One region of the Arthrobacter sp. B055-34 genome, then DNA from elsewhere that is predicted to be linked to it. Evidence: riboswitches for the same ligand, from Rfam matches in the RefSeq annotation. Region 1 holds a riboswitch; the other holds the start of a gene.
What was found. Region 1 has a riboswitch for S-adenosylmethionine ahead of AC5RWO_RS00735 (bifunctional o-acetylhomoserine/o-acetylserine sulfhydrylase). Riboswitches for the same ligand answer to the same signal wherever they lie in the genome.
Positions count from the first base shown of each region.

Region 2: it holds a riboswitch for S-adenosylmethionine, as region 1 does, so the genes downstream of both, AC5RWO_RS14525 (DUF1737 domain-containing protein) here and AC5RWO_RS00735 (bifunctional o-acetylhomoserine/o-acetylserine sulfhydrylase) in region 1, are expected to answer to the same signal.

Region 1 is NZ_JBNHFQ010000001.1:152,904-162,140, forward strand. It holds gene AC5RWO_RS00725 (winged helix DNA-binding domain-containing protein) at 1-672, shown strand, start outside; gene metX (homoserine O-acetyltransferase MetX) at 914-1,993, opposite strand; gene AC5RWO_RS00735 (bifunctional o-acetylhomoserine/o-acetylserine sulfhydrylase) at 2,075-3,394, opposite strand; SAM riboswitch class IV at 3,460-3,574, opposite strand; gene AC5RWO_RS00740 (VOC family protein) at 3,685-4,326, shown strand; gene AC5RWO_RS00745 (CPBP family intramembrane glutamic endopeptidase) at 4,439-5,227, opposite strand; gene AC5RWO_RS00750 (TIGR03086 family metal-binding protein) at 5,371-5,970, shown strand; gene hutI (imidazolonepropionase) at 5,996-7,228, opposite strand; gene AC5RWO_RS00760 (formimidoylglutamate deiminase) at 7,225-8,655, opposite strand; gene AC5RWO_RS00765 (allantoate amidohydrolase) at 8,652-9,237, opposite strand, start outside.
Region 2 is NZ_JBNHFQ010000007.1:117,258-126,494, reverse strand. It holds gene AC5RWO_RS14535 (O-succinylhomoserine sulfhydrylase) at 1-1,177, opposite strand, end outside; gene AC5RWO_RS14530 (rhodanese-like domain-containing protein) at 1,181-1,546, opposite strand; gene AC5RWO_RS14525 (DUF1737 domain-containing protein) at 1,543-1,764, opposite strand; SAM riboswitch class IV at 1,775-1,889, opposite strand; gene AC5RWO_RS14520 (aminodeoxychorismate lyase) at 2,022-2,894, opposite strand; gene cls (cardiolipin synthase) at 3,050-4,459, shown strand; gene AC5RWO_RS14510 (FAD-dependent oxidoreductase) at 4,490-5,665, opposite strand; gene AC5RWO_RS14505 (TetR/AcrR family transcriptional regulator) at 5,662-6,261, opposite strand; gene pabB (aminodeoxychorismate synthase component I) at 6,408-8,459, opposite strand; gene AC5RWO_RS14495 (low molecular weight protein-tyrosine-phosphatase) at 8,431-8,880, opposite strand; gene AC5RWO_RS14490 (LysE family transporter) at 8,943-9,237, opposite strand, start outside.

The DNA of each region.
Region 1 (9,237 bases):
AGCGACAGCGGTACGGTACGCCAGACCTATGCCCTGTTCGACGAACGGGTGCCTGCCCTGCCAGCAGATTTCGACCGCGACCAGGCACTGGCGGAACTGACCCGCCGCTACTTTTCCAGCCGCGGACCCGCCACGGTCAAAGACTGCGCTCTGTGGTCCGGTCTGACCCAAGCCGACGTCCGGCGGGGACTGATCGTGCTCGCTGCGGACCGCGCAGAAAGCATAGAGGAGAGCGACCGTTCCCGGCTGCACTCGTTCACTGCCGATGACCACGAATTCGTTCTCGCCTCCGGCTCCACGCACTCTGCATCAGACGGCGCCTCCGCCGCTTCAGAGAACGGTCTGGCGCCGCCCAGCGCTGCGCCGGCCGCCCCTCGAATCGACTTGATCCAGTGCTACGACGAATACGTCATGGGCTACACGCCGACCAGACATTATTTGGGCGGAACGGCTCCTGCCTCGGTGGCCAGCAGGCATCCCAGTCACGTCGTCCTGCTGGATGGGCGCATGATCGGAAATTGGCAGCACGCGCTGAAGCCTGAGTCCGCCGTCGTAAGTATCTCGCTGCATCGGGCGCTGACAAGGCCCGAGGAACGCGCCCTGGATACCGCCGTCGCCCGCTATGAGACTTTCCTGGGCCGCGCGGTCACGGTGGACCTGCTCGGTTCCTGACGCGTAAAGGCCAAGGGCGGGCCGGAAGGAAGGTCTGCTGGATAGACTGCCGGAACCGTCGGAACTCCACAGCAAAAGCATGTTGACCGATGCCCAGTACGACCTGGCGCTGCAGGAAGCTCTGCGCGATTACCCAGTCCGGCCTCCCGGCATGTAGTCCAGCGACGCCGCAAAAACCGGCGTTGGATCAGCTGCGGAACGCCGCGCGGTATGGATTAGCTGCGATGCTAGGCGGTACGGATCAGCTGCGCGGGAAGAACCGGGCAACCAGCTCATTGTGCAGCTGGTGGATGTCCGTCAGGAATCCGTCGTGGCCGGTGGGCACCTCGATCATGTGCACCTTGGGCGGCGTGGGCAGCGCTTCGGCCAGCTGGCGCGACTGCTCCGGGAAGTACAGCCGGTCGGAATCCACCGCCGCGATGAAGAAATCCGTTTCGACGTCGGCCAAGGCCTGCTGCACCGAGCTGCGGCCGCGCGCAACGTCGTGGCTCATCAGGGCTTCGGTCATCAGGATGTAGCTGTTCGCATCGAACCGGCCCGCCAGCTTGCTGGCCTGGTGGTCCAGGTAGCTTTCCACGGCATACCGCCCGCGCGCTGCCGGGTTAGCGCTGCCGAAGGGCTGCTCGGTCCCCTGGGCGTTGCGGCCGAAGCGGTACTCGAATTCAGGCTCGGACCGGTAGTTGATGTGCGCGATCCTGCGGGCGATGCCGAGGCCGGCGTCGGGCGCGGGCCCTTCGTAGTAGTCGCCGCCGTTAAAGTTCGGGTCCAGCCGGATGGCCAGCACCTGCGCCTGGGCGAAGGCGATCTGCTCCGCGGTGCTCGCCGCACCGCAGGCAATCACCGCACAGCGGGCGGTCCGCTCCGGGTAGGTAGCGGCCCATTCCAGCGCGCGGGCTCCGCCCATGGAGCCGCCGAGAACAGCATGCCAGCACTGGATTCCCAGCTGGTCGGCCAGCCGCGCCTCGGCGTGGACCGAATCGCGGATGGTCACCAGCGGAAAACGCGAGCCCCAGGGCTTGCCGTCAGGCGCCGGTGAGGACGGGCCGGTGGAGCCGTAGCAGCCGCCGACCATATTGGCCGCCACCACGAAGTACTCGTTGGTGTCGATCGTGGCGCCGGGCCCCACCAGGGGATCCCACCAGCCCGCCTCATCCGTATCTCCGCGAGCCACATGGGTGCTGCCGGTCAGGGCATGCGCAATGAACACGGCGTTGGAGGCATCCTCGTTGAGGGTGCCCCAGGTTTCGTAGCCCAGAACGACCTCGGGCAGAAAACCGCCCGTTTCCAGCTCGAGGGCGCCGATGGACGCGTAACGCAACATGCCGTCCGCCGCCGTGTCCAGCAGTTCCTGTGGTTGCAGAGTTGTCAATGCTATGCCTGTGATTCCTTCATGATGCCGCGTTCAGGCGGCACCCTTGGATGCGCGGAAACCGGCTTCGAGGTCCGCAAGAATATCGTCGATGTGCTCGATGCCAACGGCCAGCCGGACCAGGCCCGGCGTGACACCGGCGGCTGCCTGCGCCTCCGGAGACAGCTGGGCGTGCGTGGTCGACGCCGGGTGGATCACCAGAGAGCGGACGTCGCCGACATTGGCCACATGGGAGTGCAGTTCCAGTCCGTCGACAAAGCGCTTGCCGGCCTCGAGCCCACCGGCAATTTCGAACGCAATGATGGCGCCAGTGCCCTTGGGGCCGTACTTGCGGCCACGCTCGTACCATGGGCTGGAAGGCAGGCCGGCGTACGCAACGGACGTAACGGCGTCGTGCTTTTCAAGCCATTCGGCCACCTTCTGCGCATTCTCCACGTGGCGCTCCACCCGCAGGCTCAGTGTCTCCAGACCCTGGGCGATCAGGAACGCGTTGAAGGGCGCGGCCGAGGAACCAAGGTCACGCAGCAGCTGGACGCGCGCTTTGAGGATGTAGGCCAGATTCGCGCCGAGCGCGCCGCCGACGCCGAGGTCGCGGGCAAAGACCAGGCCGTTGTAGCTCTCGTCCGGGGTGTTGAAACCGGGGAACTTCTCCGGATCTTTGGCGAAGTCGAAGTTACCCGAATCCACGATCACGCCGGCGATGGCGCTGCCGTGGCCGCCGAGATACTTGGTGGCCGAATGCACCACGATGTCGGCGCCCCACTCGATCGGGCGGATCAGGTACGGGGTGGCCAGCGTGTTGTCCACGATCAACGGCACGCCTGCTTCGTGAGCGATGGCGCTGATGCCTTCGACGTCGAGCACGTCCTGGCGCGGGTTGGACACGGCCTCGCCGAAGAACGCCTTGGTGTTCGGCTTGACGGCCGCGCGCCACTGGTCCAGGTTGTCCGGATCCTCGACGAAGGTCACCTCGATGGCGAACTTCTTCAAGGTGTTCTTGAGCAGGTTGTACGTGCCGCCATAGAGGCTCGGGCTGGCGACGACGTGGTCACCCGCCTCGGCAACGTTCAGGATGGAGAACGTGGACGCCGCCTGGCCGGAGGACAGCAGCAGTGCGCCGACGCCGCCTTCCAGGTTCGCGATCCGGTTCTCCACGGCCTCCGTGGTCGGGTTGCCGATCCGGGTATAGATGGGGGCCAGTTCGGCCAGCGCGAAACGGTTGGCCGCGCTTTCGGCACTCGGGAAGACGAACGACGTCGTCTGGTAGATGGGCAGGGCACGCGCGCCTGTTGCGGTGTCAGGCTCCTGGCCTACATGGATCTGGCGGGTTTCGAATGACCAGTCGTTTGACATGTGGAACTCCCTCTTGTCTCAAAGGGGTCTGCCCGGGAACCGGATTCCGGCATTTTTCCTCGGGTGACCCGCGCTTGCGTCCCGCCTGCTGGCGGGAGCCTGGTCCTCACCCGGGGCACCCCACCGCGGTTGGAGGGTTGCCGGCCAGCTAGCCGGGGCTTGTTGCTGGCACTCATGACCTGTATCTAGGTTCGGCGACGGGCACTTTTTCAGCAAGTATGTGACGGCGTGTGAATGTCAGTTAGGACACCCTTAGTCGAGAGGCACATCACAAAATGCCAAAATGAGGCATGCGTTTCGATCATGTCTCATATGCCTGTGAACCCGATGGCCTGGCGGCTACAACCGAACGGATTTCGGCAGCCCTGGGTATCGAAGCCGTCAAGGGCGGCGTCCATCCCCGCTTTGGAACCCGCAACATGATTTTCCCCCTGACGGACCATCATTATCTTGAGGTCGTCGAGGTGCTGAACCATCCGGCGTCGGACAAGGCGCCGTTCGGCCAGGCCGTGCGTGCCCGCTCCGAAGCAGGCGGCGGCTGGATGGGCTGGTGCGTTGAGGTTGACGATCTGGCTCCGTTCGAGGAGCGCTTGGGACGCCATGCCGTACCGGGCGGCCGCAAGTTCCCGGATGGCCGCGAACTGACCTGGCAGCAGATCGGCATCAAGGGCCTCATCGCGGACCCGCAGGTTCCGTACATGCTGCGCTGGGACGACGGCACCGAAGAACTGCACCCGTCGAAGGCCTACCCTGCAACGGCGAAGCTGATCGGATTGACCATCGGCGGCTCCTCCACCCGTGTCGCGGACTGGCTGGGAACACCGATCGATGCGCTCCTGGACGACGTCAAGGTTGCCTGGACGGCGCCGAACGGCACCCCGGGCATCATGTCCGTACGGTTCGAGACCGACAAGGGCGTCGTCGAACTCTAACCGCTCCTTTCGGAGATTTTCGCTCCGCTTTGGTATTGGCTCGACTGAGCGAGTATCCAAAGCGGAGCGTTTCTTTTGCCGGACCCAGGGGAAGACGCCGCGGCGGGAGAAGTTATTGGCCGATGCCGATGGCGGAGCCGAAGAGGGCGTAGCCAACGAACCCTGCGATGTCGAGCAGGGCATGGGCTATGACCAGGGGCATCACGCGTTTGGTGCGGGTGTAGGCATAGCCAAAGACAAGGCCCATCAGGAAGTTGCCGATGCCGGGCCCGATCCCCTGGTACAGGTGGTAGCTGCCGCGGATTACAGCGCTGGTGAAAATGATGGTCCAGGTGCCCCAGCCCAGCTTGGCCAGCCGGTTGAAGAGGTAGCCGACCACAACGACTTCCTCCAGCACCGAGTGGCGCAAGGCGGACAGAATCAGGACCGGGACAGTCCACCAGTACTCGTCCAGCGCTGCCGGGACTATCGCCGTCGTAATGCCTAGGGCCCGTCCGCCCGCATACACGCCCAACGTGCCCGCGCCGATCAGCAGTGCCAGTCCGAAGCCCAGTCCAAAGTCCACGCCGGGCCGGGCGAAGGTAAACCCGATCTTCCGGAAGGCCTCGCGGGCTCGTTCACCCGGGGTTGCCAGCAGGAACAGCACCAGCGCCACAGGGATCAGGGCAAAGAAGATTGCCAGCAGTTGGTAGAGCAGGTCGAACAGCTCCCGCTCGTTCAGGACCGGGTTCAGCGCCGTGGTCTGCGATCCCAGTGGCGCCCGCGTCATCTTTTCCAGCAGGTTCACAATGGCGTAGACGGCGGACTGGCCCAGGGAGAGCCCCAGAACGATCAGCACTTCAGCCCGGTAGTAACGGCGGGTGCGGGGCGCGGTATCGGTGGCTGCGGTCTGGCTCTGCATGGGTCTATCTTGCCAACTCCTGCTGGGAGCGCGCTCAACAAGGACGGATTGGCGCAATCCCGCGGTCTGGCTCTGGACGCCGGGGAACCTGCGTGCGAAGGTCAAAAAGACAAATAAACAGCCAAAGGACAGGGAGGCCCGGCGTGCTCAATCTGGAACCAGCCGCGCGGCAGGTGGCGGAAATTGTCAAGGGCATCGGGGACGGTCAGTTGGCCGGGCCAACGCCCTGCGAGTACTACAGCGTTGGGGACCTGCTCGATCACTTCATGGGCCTGACCGTCGCCTTCAGGGACGCGGCGACCAAAGCGTCGATGGAGCCGGGATATGACTCTGTGCCGCCCGACGCCCCGGATAATCGCCCCTCGGCCGCGAACCTGGACCCGGATTGGCGGAACCTTCTCCCCCAGCGCCTGGATGACCTGGCTGCTGCCTGGCACCATCCGTCTGCCTGGCAAGGTATGGCACAAGCCGGCGGCGTGACCATGCCGGCCGAGCTCATGGGCCTGGTGGCCACCAACGAGCTGGTGGTGCACGGCTGGGATCTGGCCGCTGCCACGGGCCAGACGTTCGACGCCGACACAGCCAACCTGCAGGCGGCCTACGAATTTGCCGAACTCTCCGCCAAGGACGGAGAAGATCGCGAGGGCTTGTTCGGCCCGGTCATCGAGATTCCCGCCGATGCGCCGCTGCTGGACCGTTTGCTGGGGCTGACCGGACGAAATCCCGGCTGGACCGCGAAGTAGCAGACAAGCAAGTCACCAGCGAAAGTCAGCGCACTTTCACGCCCGCGCGCCAGACCGCGGCAGTCAGCGGCATGCCGGGCCGGTAAGCCAGATGCGTGGCGGAGGGCGCGTTGAGCAGATGCAGGTCGGCCCGGTGTCCGACGGCGATCGAGCCCACCGCCCGCTGTCCATCGACGTCGGTGCCAACGTGCTTGCCCAGGGCAAGGGCGCCCGCATTCGTCGCCGCCCGGACTGCTTCATGGACGCTCAGTCCCATCTGCAGGACGGCCGTGGTCACGCAGTAGTTCATCGAGCTTGTGTAGGACGTGCCCGGGTTGCAGTTGGAGGCAAGGGCAATTTCGACGCCGGCATCCAACAGCTGCCGTCCCGGCGCCAAGGGCTGCCTCGTCGAGAGATCGCAGGCCGGCAGGCACGTGGCCACGGTGCCGCGCTCCCCTGTCCCGGCCACGCGGTCCCAACCGGACCAGCTGTCCGCCAGTGCTTTGACGTCGGTGTCCGCCAGATAATTGACATGGTCAACGCTGGCGGCGCCGAACTCGACGGCGAGCTGGACGCCCGGCCCCTCGCCCAGCTGGTTGCCGTGCACGCGGAGTCCGAGCCCGGCGTCGCGGCACGCGGCCAGCACGCGACGTGACTGCTCCTCGTTGAAGGCGCCGCGCTCGCAGAACACGTCAGCCCACTGCACATATGGCCGCACCGCCTCAAGCATCTCGCCGCAGACCAGCTCGGTGTAGGCATCCGCGTCCATTCCGTGCGGGACCAGATGGGCGCCCAGATACGTCACCTGGTCCGCCACCGTGGAGGCGATGCGCGCTGACCGCGCCTCGTGCTCCACATCCAGCCCGTAGCCGGTCTTCGTCTCCAAATAGGTTGTTCCGCCGGCGACCGCCTCGGCGATGCGTCCCATCAGCAACCGGGTCAGGTCGAAGTCGTCGGCAGCACGGGTGGCCCCGGTGGTCACCGCGATCCCGCCGGCCGCATAGCTCTCCCCCGCCATCCGTGCCTCGAATTCAGCGGTGCGGTCCCCGGCGAACACCAGGTGGGTGTGCGAATCAACCCAGCCCGGCAGCACCGCCCGGCCTTCGGCGTCGTACATTTCATCTGTTTGCGGCGCCTGGCCGGCGGGTCCGATCCAGCTGATCCGTTCACCCTCAATAACGACGGCGGCATCGCGGAGCACTGAACCGGCCTCGCGAGCCGGATCCTGGGTCATGAGTTCGCCGATGTTGGTGATCAGGGTGGACTGCGTAGTGGTCATCTTTGGAGAGCTCCCTTGGCTGCGGTGTCGCCGGTTCCTGCGGCGTCGACGTCGGTGATGGCTGCCGCGAGCAGCCGGGCGGGATCGCCCAGCGTCGCGTGGATGCCTTGGCGGGCGGCAAGGCGGCCGCCGATGACGACGGTCCTGACGTCCTGCGCGGTGGCGGAAAGCGCCAACTGGTCCGGCTGCGAGCCGATGGTGCGCAGGCTGCCGGGGTCCACCGCCATCAAATCGCAGTACTTCCCCCGTTCGAACCCGGGTAGCCTTCTACCCTGCGAGCGGGCGCCGGCATTCGAGGCCGCTTCGTGCAAGGCCTCGGGCGGGAACCAGCCGCGCTGCCCGGAGCGCAGCCGTTCGCCGTGTTCGAGTGCGCGCATTTCCAGCCAGGGATCGACGACGGCGTGCTGGTCCGTGCCGAGCGCGATGCGCGCTCCTGCGTCGCGCAGGGCTGCGGCCGGACCGATGCCGTCCGCCAGGTCCGCCTCGGTGGTCGGGCACATCACCACGGTGGCATGGGCGGCGCCGAGCATGGCGATGTCCTGCTCCGTCAGGTGGGTGGCGTGGACGGCCGAAAGCCGGCGGGTGAGCAGGCCGCTCCGGCGCAGCAGCGCCGTGGGCGTCAGCCCGGTGGCCTGCAAGCAGGCTTCGTTTTCGGCCGGCTGTTCGGACAGGTGGATGTGCAGCGGAATCTGCGGCGGCAGCTTCTCGGCAATGACCGGCAGCACGTCGGCGGGCACCCCGCGCACCGAATGCAGGGCGGCACCAACAGTGACCTGGTCCGGACTGAATTCCCGTGAGATAGCTTCGCGCAGGGACTCCAGCCGCGACAACCACGCGTGGACATCCGGATCGCCGAAGCGCAGCTGTTCCGGCGAGAGCTCCTGCCCGATGCCGCCGGCGAGGTAGCAGGTGTCCAGCAGCGTCAGCCTGATCCTGGCGTTGACCGCTGCCCTGGCCAAGGCAAGCTCCATGGCATGCGGACCGTCTGCTCCGTTCGGGGATGCGCTGCCGGCGCTTCCCGGGCTCGCGCCACTGCCGTACGGCGTGCCGTCCGGGCGATGGTGGACGTAGTGGAATTCGGCCACGCTGGTCCAGCCCGTCACCACCATTTCGGCAAAGACGGCTGTGGCCAGCTGCTCATACAGCGCCGGAGTCAGCGCCCCTGCCGCGCGGTACATCTGCTCCCGCCAGGTCCAGAAACTGCCCACACCCATGTCATGCGTGCGGCCGCGCAGGACCCGGTGGAAGGCATGCGAGTGGGCGTTGGAAGCAGCCGGAAAGGCCACGCCGGAGACGGGCAGGTCCGAAGCCTTCCGCTCCGCGCCCAGCTCCAGCCGAGTGACGATTCCGGCCTCGTCCACTTCGACGCGCACACCCGGCACCACACCGCGTCCGCGGATCCAGGCGGCTTCGCACCAGACGCTCACAGCAGCCCCTCCAATACATCGGCCAGCGCACCCGCGCCCGCGTCGGCGTCGTCGTCCTCAACGTGTTCTTCCGGCGAGTGGGAGATGCCGGTCGGGTTGCGCACGAAGATCATGCCGGAGGGCACATAGCCGGCCAGCACGCCGGCGTCGTGGCCGGCACCCGTGGCGAGCACGGGTGCCCCGGGCAGCGCATTTTCGAGCTGCCGCTGCAGCGCCGGGTCGAAGTGGACCGTGCCGGAATAGGACTCCTCGGTCAGCGTCACCGAGCAGCCTTCGAACGCCGCGATCTTCTGCGCCTTGCCGTGGATCGCCTCCACGAGCGCGGCGGTCACGGCGTCTTCCGGATGCCGGACATCGAGCCATAGCTGGACCCGCGAGGCGATGACGTTGGTGCCGCCGGGGATCGGTTCCAGCCGCCCCACCGTGGCGCGGGCGTCCGGCTGTGCGGCGGCCGATTTCTGCACGGCAATGATGATCTGCGCTGCCGCCACCATGGGATCCGCCCGGTCCTGCATCAGGGTGGTTCCGGCGTGGTTGCCCTGGCCGCTGACGGTTAGCTTCCACCGGCCGTGGCCCAGGATG
Region 2 (9,237 bases), on a different contig from region 1:
GCCGGACAAAACCGTCGCCGAGCCCGATCGCGGCCCGTCCGTCCGGTCCCATCGCGCGGTGCGTGGTGGTGGCCGGATGGGTGATCAGGGACTTGGCGTCACCGAGGTTGTTCGAGATATCCACGGTGGTCAGCGAGTTCAGCAGCCGGAACGCGGCGGCCTTGGCATCCGAACCGTTCGCAGCGCCCGGCTCAAGTTCAAACGTGACCACGGTTCCGCCGCCGCTCATCTGGCGGCGCGCCAGTTCGTACTGCGGATGCGACTCGAGGAACGGGTAGACCACGCGCCGCACCGCCGGCTGTGTCTGCAGCCAGCGGGCGATCTCCAGGGCGGATGCGGTGGCATAGTTTACGCGCAGGGACATCGTCTCCAGCCCCTTGAGCAGCGTCCAGGCGTTGAACGGGCTCAGCGCGGGACCGGTGTGGCGCATCAGCTGCTTGACCGGGCCGTTGATGAAATCCGCGCAGCCCAGCACGGCGCCGCCAAGAACGCGGCCCTGCCCGTCCATGTGTTTGGTACCCGAATAAACAACGACGTCGGCACCAAGTTCCGTTGCCTGCTGCAGCAGCGGGGTGGCGAAGACATTGTCCACCACCACCTGCGCCCCGGCGGCGTGCGCCAGGTCCACCACCGCACGGATGTCCACCAGCTCCTGCAGCGGGTTGGACGGCGACTCGAAGAAGACCGCAGCGGCAGGGGTGGCGAGGGCCTGCTCCCACTGGGCGAGGTCATGCCCGTCGACGAAGACCGTCTCCACGCCCCAGCGCGGCAGGATCTCGTTGAGAATGACAAAGCAGGAACCGAACAGGCTCCGCGCCGCAACCACCCGGTCACCGGCGGCGAGCAGGGCGCCCAAGGCGGTGAAGACGGCGCTCATGCCGCTGGCCGTGGCGAAGCAGGCCTCGGCGCCCTCGAGCAGCCGGAGCCGTTCCTGGAAGGCGGCGACCGTGGGGTTGCCGTAGCGGGAGTAGACGAAGCGCTCCACCTCGCCGTTGAAGGAGGCTTCGGCTGCCTCGGCGGAATCAAAAACGTAGCCGGACGTCAGGAACAAGGCTTCTGAGGTTTCCTGGAAGCCCGTGCGGTCAAGGCCGCCGCGGACCGCCCTCGTCTGCGGGTCCCAGCCGGCGCGCAGTTCCGCCAGGTCCGGCCCCGGGCCGGCAGACTGCGGGGGCGCCACCGGCTAGCCCCTCTTCCAGGGCAGATCGCTCTGCTGCCAGCCGCCGGCGGCCTCGAAGCCGCCCAGCACGTTGTACGCGGTATGCCCGGCGGCGGTGGCGCTGATAGCGGCATCGATGGAGCGCCGCCCCGAACGGCAGATCAGCAACAGCTCCTTGCCGCGCAGCGACTGCAGTTCGTTGAGGAACGCGGCATTGCGGCTGCCGTCAATCCGGTTCCACTCGATGAAGCGCGCGGGAGCACCGTCGTCGTTCGTCACGGGCACACCCACCTGCTGCCATTCGGTCTCGGTGCGGACGTCCACGAGGACGGCACCGCCGCGCAGCTTCTCCACGGCTTCTTCCACGGTGAGGTCTCCGGCGTAGCTCATGCGCTGTGTCCCTTCAGCACCACGGCCTGGGCGGCGATGACGCGTTCGCCGTCGAAGGCAATCGAGGGGTTGCCGTAGAGTTCGTAGCCCTCCGCCAACGCCGCGCTGACCCGGGCGCAGAAGGACCTGTCGTCCGGCCCGGTCAGCAACCGGTAGGGCAGGGGGCTGCCCGCCGCATTGTCAACGGGGGACTGGACGGGTTGTTCCAACGGGGGCATGGGGTACTCCTGATCACGCTTGCAAATGAACCTAATGAACACTGCCGAGTAGTCACCTGAGGCACCCCGCCGTGAAGAGGGTTGCCGGCCAGCACAGTCAGGGCTTGACGCTGGACCTCGTTACTCTGCTCAAGAAAGTAGCACGGCGCCGTCCCCGGCACCCAAGCCGGGGCGCCGCCGTCGTCATCATTGGTAACCGTTACGTAGGTTTACGACGACGGAAGGCCGCAGCCCTCGCCGCCGCAGGAAGCGCTGGGCTACTCCCGGCTGCCCTTGGCCAGCAGCGCCGTCAGTTCCTCCGTCATCTCGTGCGACACCGGGATGGCCTGGCCGTCGATGGACTTGACCGGTGCCAGCAGCCGGATGCTGGAGACCAGCCACACCGCGTCGGCCGCCAGCAGATGGTGCGGTTCCAGCGGCCCATAGCCCAGCTGCCAGCCGGCATCCGCGGCCGCGTTGAACAGGGCGCCCTGGGAGGTGCCGGGCAGGATGCCGTTTTCGAGCAGCGGCGTGGTGAGCTTCCGGACGCCGTCGCGCACGGTCGCCATCAGCACGGTAGAGGTGGGGCCCTCCAGCACCAGGCCGTCGGTGGAGGTGAAGATGACGTCGTCCGCGCCGTTGGCCTTGGCATAGCGCAGGGCGGCCATGTTCACGGCGTAGGAGAGGGTCTTGGCGCCCAGCAACAGCCACGGCGCGCGCTCGGCGATGTTGCTGTCGTAGCCGCGGTCCAGCAGCAGCACGTCGAGGCCCTCCTGCCGCTGGTCCCTGCCGGTGGAGCCGGGAAGCGAGGCCTGCACCCACGCGGTGGGGCGGCCCGCGCCCTCCTCGCCGCGCGTGACCAGCAGTTTGAGCACCAGTTCTTCGACGGGAGCATGTTCGGCGACGGCGGTGGCGATGGCCCGCTCCCAGGCATCGGCCGGCGGGATGTCCAGGTCCATGATGCGGGCCGAGGACGCGAGCCGGTCCAGGTGCGCCTGCACCTTGCGGGGAACACCGTCCACCGCCAGGAGGGATTCGAAAATGCCGTCGCCGCGGGTGGCGCCCAGATCGGTCGCCATCAGCTGCGGCTTTGTGGCGTCGGCGATGCGCCCGTTCTCCAGGGCAGGGTCGAGAAACACCAAAACAGTCATGGGATCAGCATAGATTGCCGCGCGGGCACATTAGGCTGTACAAGGACAGCGCCGTGGACCGGCGGGAAAGGGAGGAGTTCGCTGCCGTGTTGTGGTCGCTTGCGGGTCTGGGCACGTTCCCGGACTGGGTTGTCGTGGTGGCTTCGATACTGGACATGGGAATCCGGATCGCTGCGCTGGGCATTGTGCCGGGCAACCGCCGCCCCACCACCGCCATGGCCTGGCTGCTGGCCATCTTCTTCATTCCGCTGGTCGGCCTGGCCCTGTTCTTCATGTTCGGCAGTTTCCGGCTTTCGGACCGCCGGATCGCCAAACAGACCGAGATTAACCGGAAGGTCTGGGCAGCCACGCAGGACATGGAAGAACCGCGCAGCGAACGCGATGCCCCCGCCTGGGTCCATTCGGCCGCCGAACTGAACCGCTCGCTCGGCTCTTTCCCGATGGTGGACAGCAACCACGTGGAGCTCTATCCGGACTACGAGGGTTCCATCGCCGCGATGGCCGCCGCCGTCCGCAAGGCGGAGGAATTCGTCAACATCCAGTTCTACATCATGGCCAAGGACGAGGTCACCGACGAGCTCTTCGTGGCCCTGCAGGAGGCCGCGGCCCGCGGTGTCCGGGTCCGCCTGCTCTTCGACCACCTCGGCACCATGCGGATCAAGGGCTACCGGAAGTTCCGGCGCTGGCTGCAGGTCAGCGGGATCGAGTGGCAACGCATGCTCCCGCTGCTGCCCGTGCGGGGCCAATGGCGCCGTATCGATCTGCGCAACCACCGCAAAATCCTCGTGGTGGACGGACGGGTGGCCTTCACCGGGTCGCAGAACCTGATCGAGCCCGGCTACCACCGCGCCTCCAGCGAGCGGACTGGACGGCAGTGGGTGGAGCTGATGGCCCGCTATGAAGGTCCCATCGTCACCGCGCTCAACGTGGTGTTCGCTACCGACTGGTCCAGCGAAACGGACGACACCCTCGGCAGCGAGCTGTTCACGCCGGCACCGGTCCGCGAGCCGGGCCCCACGACGTGCCAGGTGGTTCCCAGCGGCCCGGGCTTCGCCACCGAGAACAACCTGCGCTTGTTCAACACGTTGATCTATGCGGCAGTGGAGCGGTTGTCCATCTGCAGCCCGTACTTCGTGCCGGATGATTCGCTGCTCTATGCGATTACGACGGCGGCGCAGCGCGGTGTCGACGTCGAACTTTTCGTCTCGGAACAGGGGGATCAGTTCCTGGTCCACCATGCCCAGCGTTCCTATTACCAGGCCCTGCTGGAAGCCGGTGTGCGCATCTACCTGTATCCGAAGCCGCTGGTGCTGCACGCGAAGCACTTCACCGTGGACGACGAGGTCGGCGTCCTGGGTTCCAGCAATATGGACATGCGCTCCTTCTCGTTGAACCTGGAAGTGTCGGTCATGCATCTCGGCGGCGACATCGTCGGCAAGATGCGCGAAATCCAGCAAAGCTACCGCGAGGTTTCCCGGGAGATCACCCTGGACGAGTGGGGCCAGCGCACCCGGTGGGAACGCTACGTCGACAACGTTGCCCGCCTGACCGCGACCCTCCAATAGCTCCCATCATGCTGTAGCCGGACGAGATGCTCAGATCGCGGCCCCGATTTTACCGACGACGGCGCCGCTGACCAGCCTGCTGACGCCCGGTACCTTGATCAGCCGCATCGAGAGCCGCCGCATCAGCAGGGCGCGGCGGTCTGCTGGAATGAACCACTTGGCGGCGGACACCCCGGCCTTCTGCTGCTCGGCGACGTGCGGGCGCCACCGTGCCTCGAAGGCGGCGAGGGCATCCGGCACCTGGTCATGTTTGGCCAGTTCGTCGGCGAGCACGTAGGCGCCGGCCATGCCCAACGACGCGCCTTGGCCGGCCAGCAGCGAGACTGCCGCGGCGGCATCTCCCAGCAGGACTACCCTGCCGCGGTGCCAGCGGGGCATCCGGATCTGCGCCACCTGGTCGTAGTAGAAGGATTCGGGACAATGCTCCAACGCCAGCGGACACAGCCAGCCCAGGGACCTGTAGCGCTCGCGGAATTCCTGCTGGATATCGCACGGGCGCTGTTGCTTGTCGGTGCGGTGGACGCCCAGCGCCGAAATACTGCCGTCCCGCAGCCGGTAGAAGAACATGGCCTCACTGCAGGTGTCCGTAATGACGTACCGGTTGGCCAGAATGTCCTTTACCCGGTTGTCGCGGAAGGAATATGCGCCGACGTGGAACCCCAGGAGTTTGAAGTAGTCGGACTCGGGCCCGAAGACCATGCCGCGGATGTCCGAGTGGATCCCATCGGCCCCGATCAGCAGGTCGGCGGTGAGTCGCCGGCCGTCCGAGAGTTCCACGTCCACCTTCCCGCCGGACACGGCCGCTGCGGCGGACGGGTCATGGATCGAGCTGATCGTGGTGGAATAGAGCAGTTCCACCGAGTCCGGCAGCACTTCGCGGATGGCCTGTTCCAGATCGGGGCGCAGTATGCTGCGCAGCCGGTCGCCGACCACCTTGGTGAAGCTCTCATAGCCCAGATGGGCCGTGCTTCGGCCGCGGGCGTCCACGTAGTCGATCCGGTTGACGTCGTATCCCAGTTCACGGATTCTGCCGATAACGCCCATGTGGGTTGCCGCCTGCCATCCGGAGCCGAAGAAATCGATCATGTAGCCTTCTGGCCGCGGCTCGGCCGACCGTTCCACGAGGGTGACATCCCAGCCTTTGGCGCTGAGGAAATTGGCGGCGGACAAACCGGTGATGCCGGCACCGCAGATAATGGCTTTCATCGTGTAGTTCCTTCTTTTGCGGCAGTGGGGCCCAAGGTCCTGCGCAGTACCGGGAACGCGACGCCGGCAGTGAGCCCGGGGTCAAGCGCCCGGTGCAGCATCAGCCCATCGACCGCAGCGGCCAGAACGGCGGCCGTTGCGTCGGCATCGCCGTCGAAACCCACTCGCTCCAGCCAGCGGGCCGTGCGGGTGCGGAAATCCAGGAGCACGTGCGCCAGCTCGCCCCGCAGCACCCCGCCGCGCGCTGCCGCCAGGAATGTTTCGACGAACAGCAGATTGACGGGTTCGTCCGGCGCGAACTCGTCCAGCGCGGCGAGGAACATGCGCAGTCCTTCGTCAAGACCGATGCCGGACTCCAGCTGGCGGCTCGGATATTCAAGCGCCTCACGAACGGCGCCCACGGCCGCTTCGGCGAGCAGGGCTTCCAGGGAATCGAAATGGTAGTGGATAATGCCGGGCCGCACGCCGGCGTGCCCGGCGAGAGTCCGGGCCGTGACCGCGGACCAGCCCAGCTGCGGGATCAAAACGACGGCGGACTCCAGCATCCGGTCCCGGGTCCGGGCGCCCTTGGCCGTTTTCGCATGGTGGGTTATCATAGCAGTGACCTCGAATCTTTTGGACGTCCGTCCAAATCCTTCGATTTCCGGTCTACCACGCACCCCTGTCCAAAAAACAGCCCTGCAGGAGGTTTTTACTTGCAGCAGGGAACGGACGACTTGAGCGGAGGAGCGGTGTGCCGGCTTTAGTCGGGAAAAATGCTGCCGAGTGCCGAGAGCACGCCGAAGGCCTTGGCCCGGACCTCGTCCCATTCGGCCTCCGGGTCGGAATCGGCCGTGATAGCACCGCCGACGCCCAGCGTCAGCTGGTCTCCCTGCCGGACCAAGGTCCGAATCACCACGGACAGGTCAGCGGCACCGTTGAGCGAGAAGTACCCCACCGCCCCCGAATAGACGCCGCGTGCGCCGGACTCCAACCGGTCCAGGATGTCCATCGTGCTGATTTTCGGGGCTCCGGTCATTGAACCGGCGGGGAAGGCCGCAGCAATGGCCTCTGTGCGGGAGGCGTCCGGACGCAGACTCGCATCAATCGTGGAAACCATCTGATGCACCGTGGCGTAGCTTTCAATCGCGCATAAGCGGCTGACCCGCAGCGAACCGGGCACAGCAAAATGGCTTAGGTCATTGCGCAGCAGATCCACGATCATGATGTTTTCGGCACGGTCCTTGATGCTGGTTGCCAGCTCGGCCTTCAGGGCCGCGTCCGCCGCCGGATCCGCGACTCGACGCCGAGTACCCTTGATCGGTTCGGCGCGCAGGGCACCATCGGCGGCCAAACTCATGAACCTCTCCGGCGAGGTACTTGCGACGGTCAAACTGCCGAAGCGCAGGTAGTTGGCGAACGGCGCGGGATTACGACGGCGCAGGGACAGGTATGTTTCCAGCGGATCCGCCCCTGCGGCAGCGGTGGCGGACAGCTCCGTGGTCAGGCAGATTTCGTACGAGTTGCCGTCGTGGATTTCCGCCTGCGCCTGGCGGACCTTGAGCAGGTACTGGTCCTTGCTGTCCCGCACTTTGAAGGCCGGGCCGTTTTCCGGGCCGGCGGTCGCCGCCGTGGCGGAATCGTCCGCGGTCAGGGCCACAGATTCGATGACGGTCCGGGTCCGGACCAACCACTCACGGACTTCGTCTCTGGATGCGTCGCTGGCCAAGGCCAGAAGATAGGTGCACCGGCGGGCGTGGTCGAGCACGATGCCGCGGCCGGCAAAGATCAAGGCCGCATCGGGAGTGGCGGCCGCTACGTCGCTGCCACCGCATTCGCGCTTGAGCTCATAGCCCAGGTACCCCAGCCAGCCCAAGGCGAATCCGCCGGGAACCTCCACCGGGCCGGTAACAGCGGGAGTGCCCCACACTCCATCCAGCCAGCGGAAGAAGGGCGAGCGGATCCGGGTGGTGACAGCCCCGTCGGCAACCGAAGTGATGCCCGAGCGATGTTCGGCAGAGCGGCCGAAGGTCCCGGCGTCGTCGGCCATGATGCTGTATTCGTTGCGGTCCGGCACCGCAGTGGCCCCGGCATTGGAGCTGTCCAGCCAGACCGCGCGGTCCGAAGCGGCATAGAGGGCGCGGAAGAGCGCGGCCCCGTCGGGCAGGGCATCAATCCGCTCGGTCAGCAGTTGCGGGGCAACACCATGGGAACGCTCCACCGAGAGCAGCGCGTCCAGTTGCGGGAGCGAGGCCAGGGCCTTCAGCACACCGGCGGCCACCGTGGCACCGGTTTGCCCGTGGACCAGCAGGTCCGCGGCGCGGGGAACGTCGTCGCCGTCGAGCCAGGCTTCTTCCTGCGCCGCCCACACATCCCAGAACGGCTCGTAGCCGGCACCGTCGCGGGCAATAGCCCGGACCCGGCGGTCCACCGCTTCGGCCTGGATCCAGATAACGACGTCGGTGAATTCGCGTGCGGTGGCGTGGGCGGCACCAACTCCTTCCACCACCACGATCTCGGCAGGTTCCGTGGAGCGGCGCTCGCCGTCGTCGTTCTGCTCCCAGTCCCATGCCGTCCAGGTTGCGCGCTCGCCACGGGCAAGCGGCTGCAGCACCGTTTCCAGGTAGCGCTGCTGCCCGTCGGCCAGGCCGTGCCAGCCCGGATAGATGTCTTCCAGATGGAACAGCGAAACGGTGTGGTGCTCCCGCAGGAGGGCGGCCAGTTCCACCGCCAAGGTGGTCTTCCCCGCCCCGGAGCGTCCGTCCACGGCGATGATGACCGGTTTGTCAGTGGGTGGCAAGCTGCGCCCTGACATGTTCCACAATGCCCGGCACCGCTGCACTGATCAGGTTCCAGCTGACATCGAAGTCGGCCTCATCGCCGTACCAGGGGTCGTAGATGCCCTGTTCGGCGGGACCGTGGTCCGCGACTTTGGGATCAAAGGATCGGAGCATGCGGACCTTGTTCCGGGCCCCATCGTCCGGAGCGTCGCCATGCAGCTGTTCATAGTGGTCCACGTCCAGGGCCAGGATTAGGTCCCGGTCTGCGTACCAGGCAGGCTCGAACTGCCGGGCACGATGGTCGGCGGTGAGCAGGTCGGCTTGTTTGAGACGGGCGGCGGCGCGTTCATCGATGGGACGGCCGGTCTCCCACCCGGTAGTGCCTGCCGAGTCGACGGACACCTCGTCGGACAGGCCGGCATCTTCGAAGGCCTTGGTCAGGATGTACTGGGCCATAGGGGAGCGGCAGATATTGCCTGTGCAGACAGTAATTATCCGGTACATAGCCAAGAGTCTAACTAGAAGAACGCCAGCAGCAGGCCGACACCGATGAACAGGACACCAAAAACGTAACCGAGCATCCGCTGGCCGCGTTCGGTTCTGGTGAACCGGTGGAAGGAGCGCGCCGCTGCGGCAAAGAAGAACCACATGACCAGGATGTCGATGATGACAATGGTGCCGGCCAGGACAACGTACTGCGGGGCCAGCGGCTGCTCGGGACGGATGAAGCCGGGCATGAAGGCCAGAAAGAACACGATGGCCTTCGGATTGAGCAGATTGACCCACAGGCCACGCCGGAACATCGACCATGCG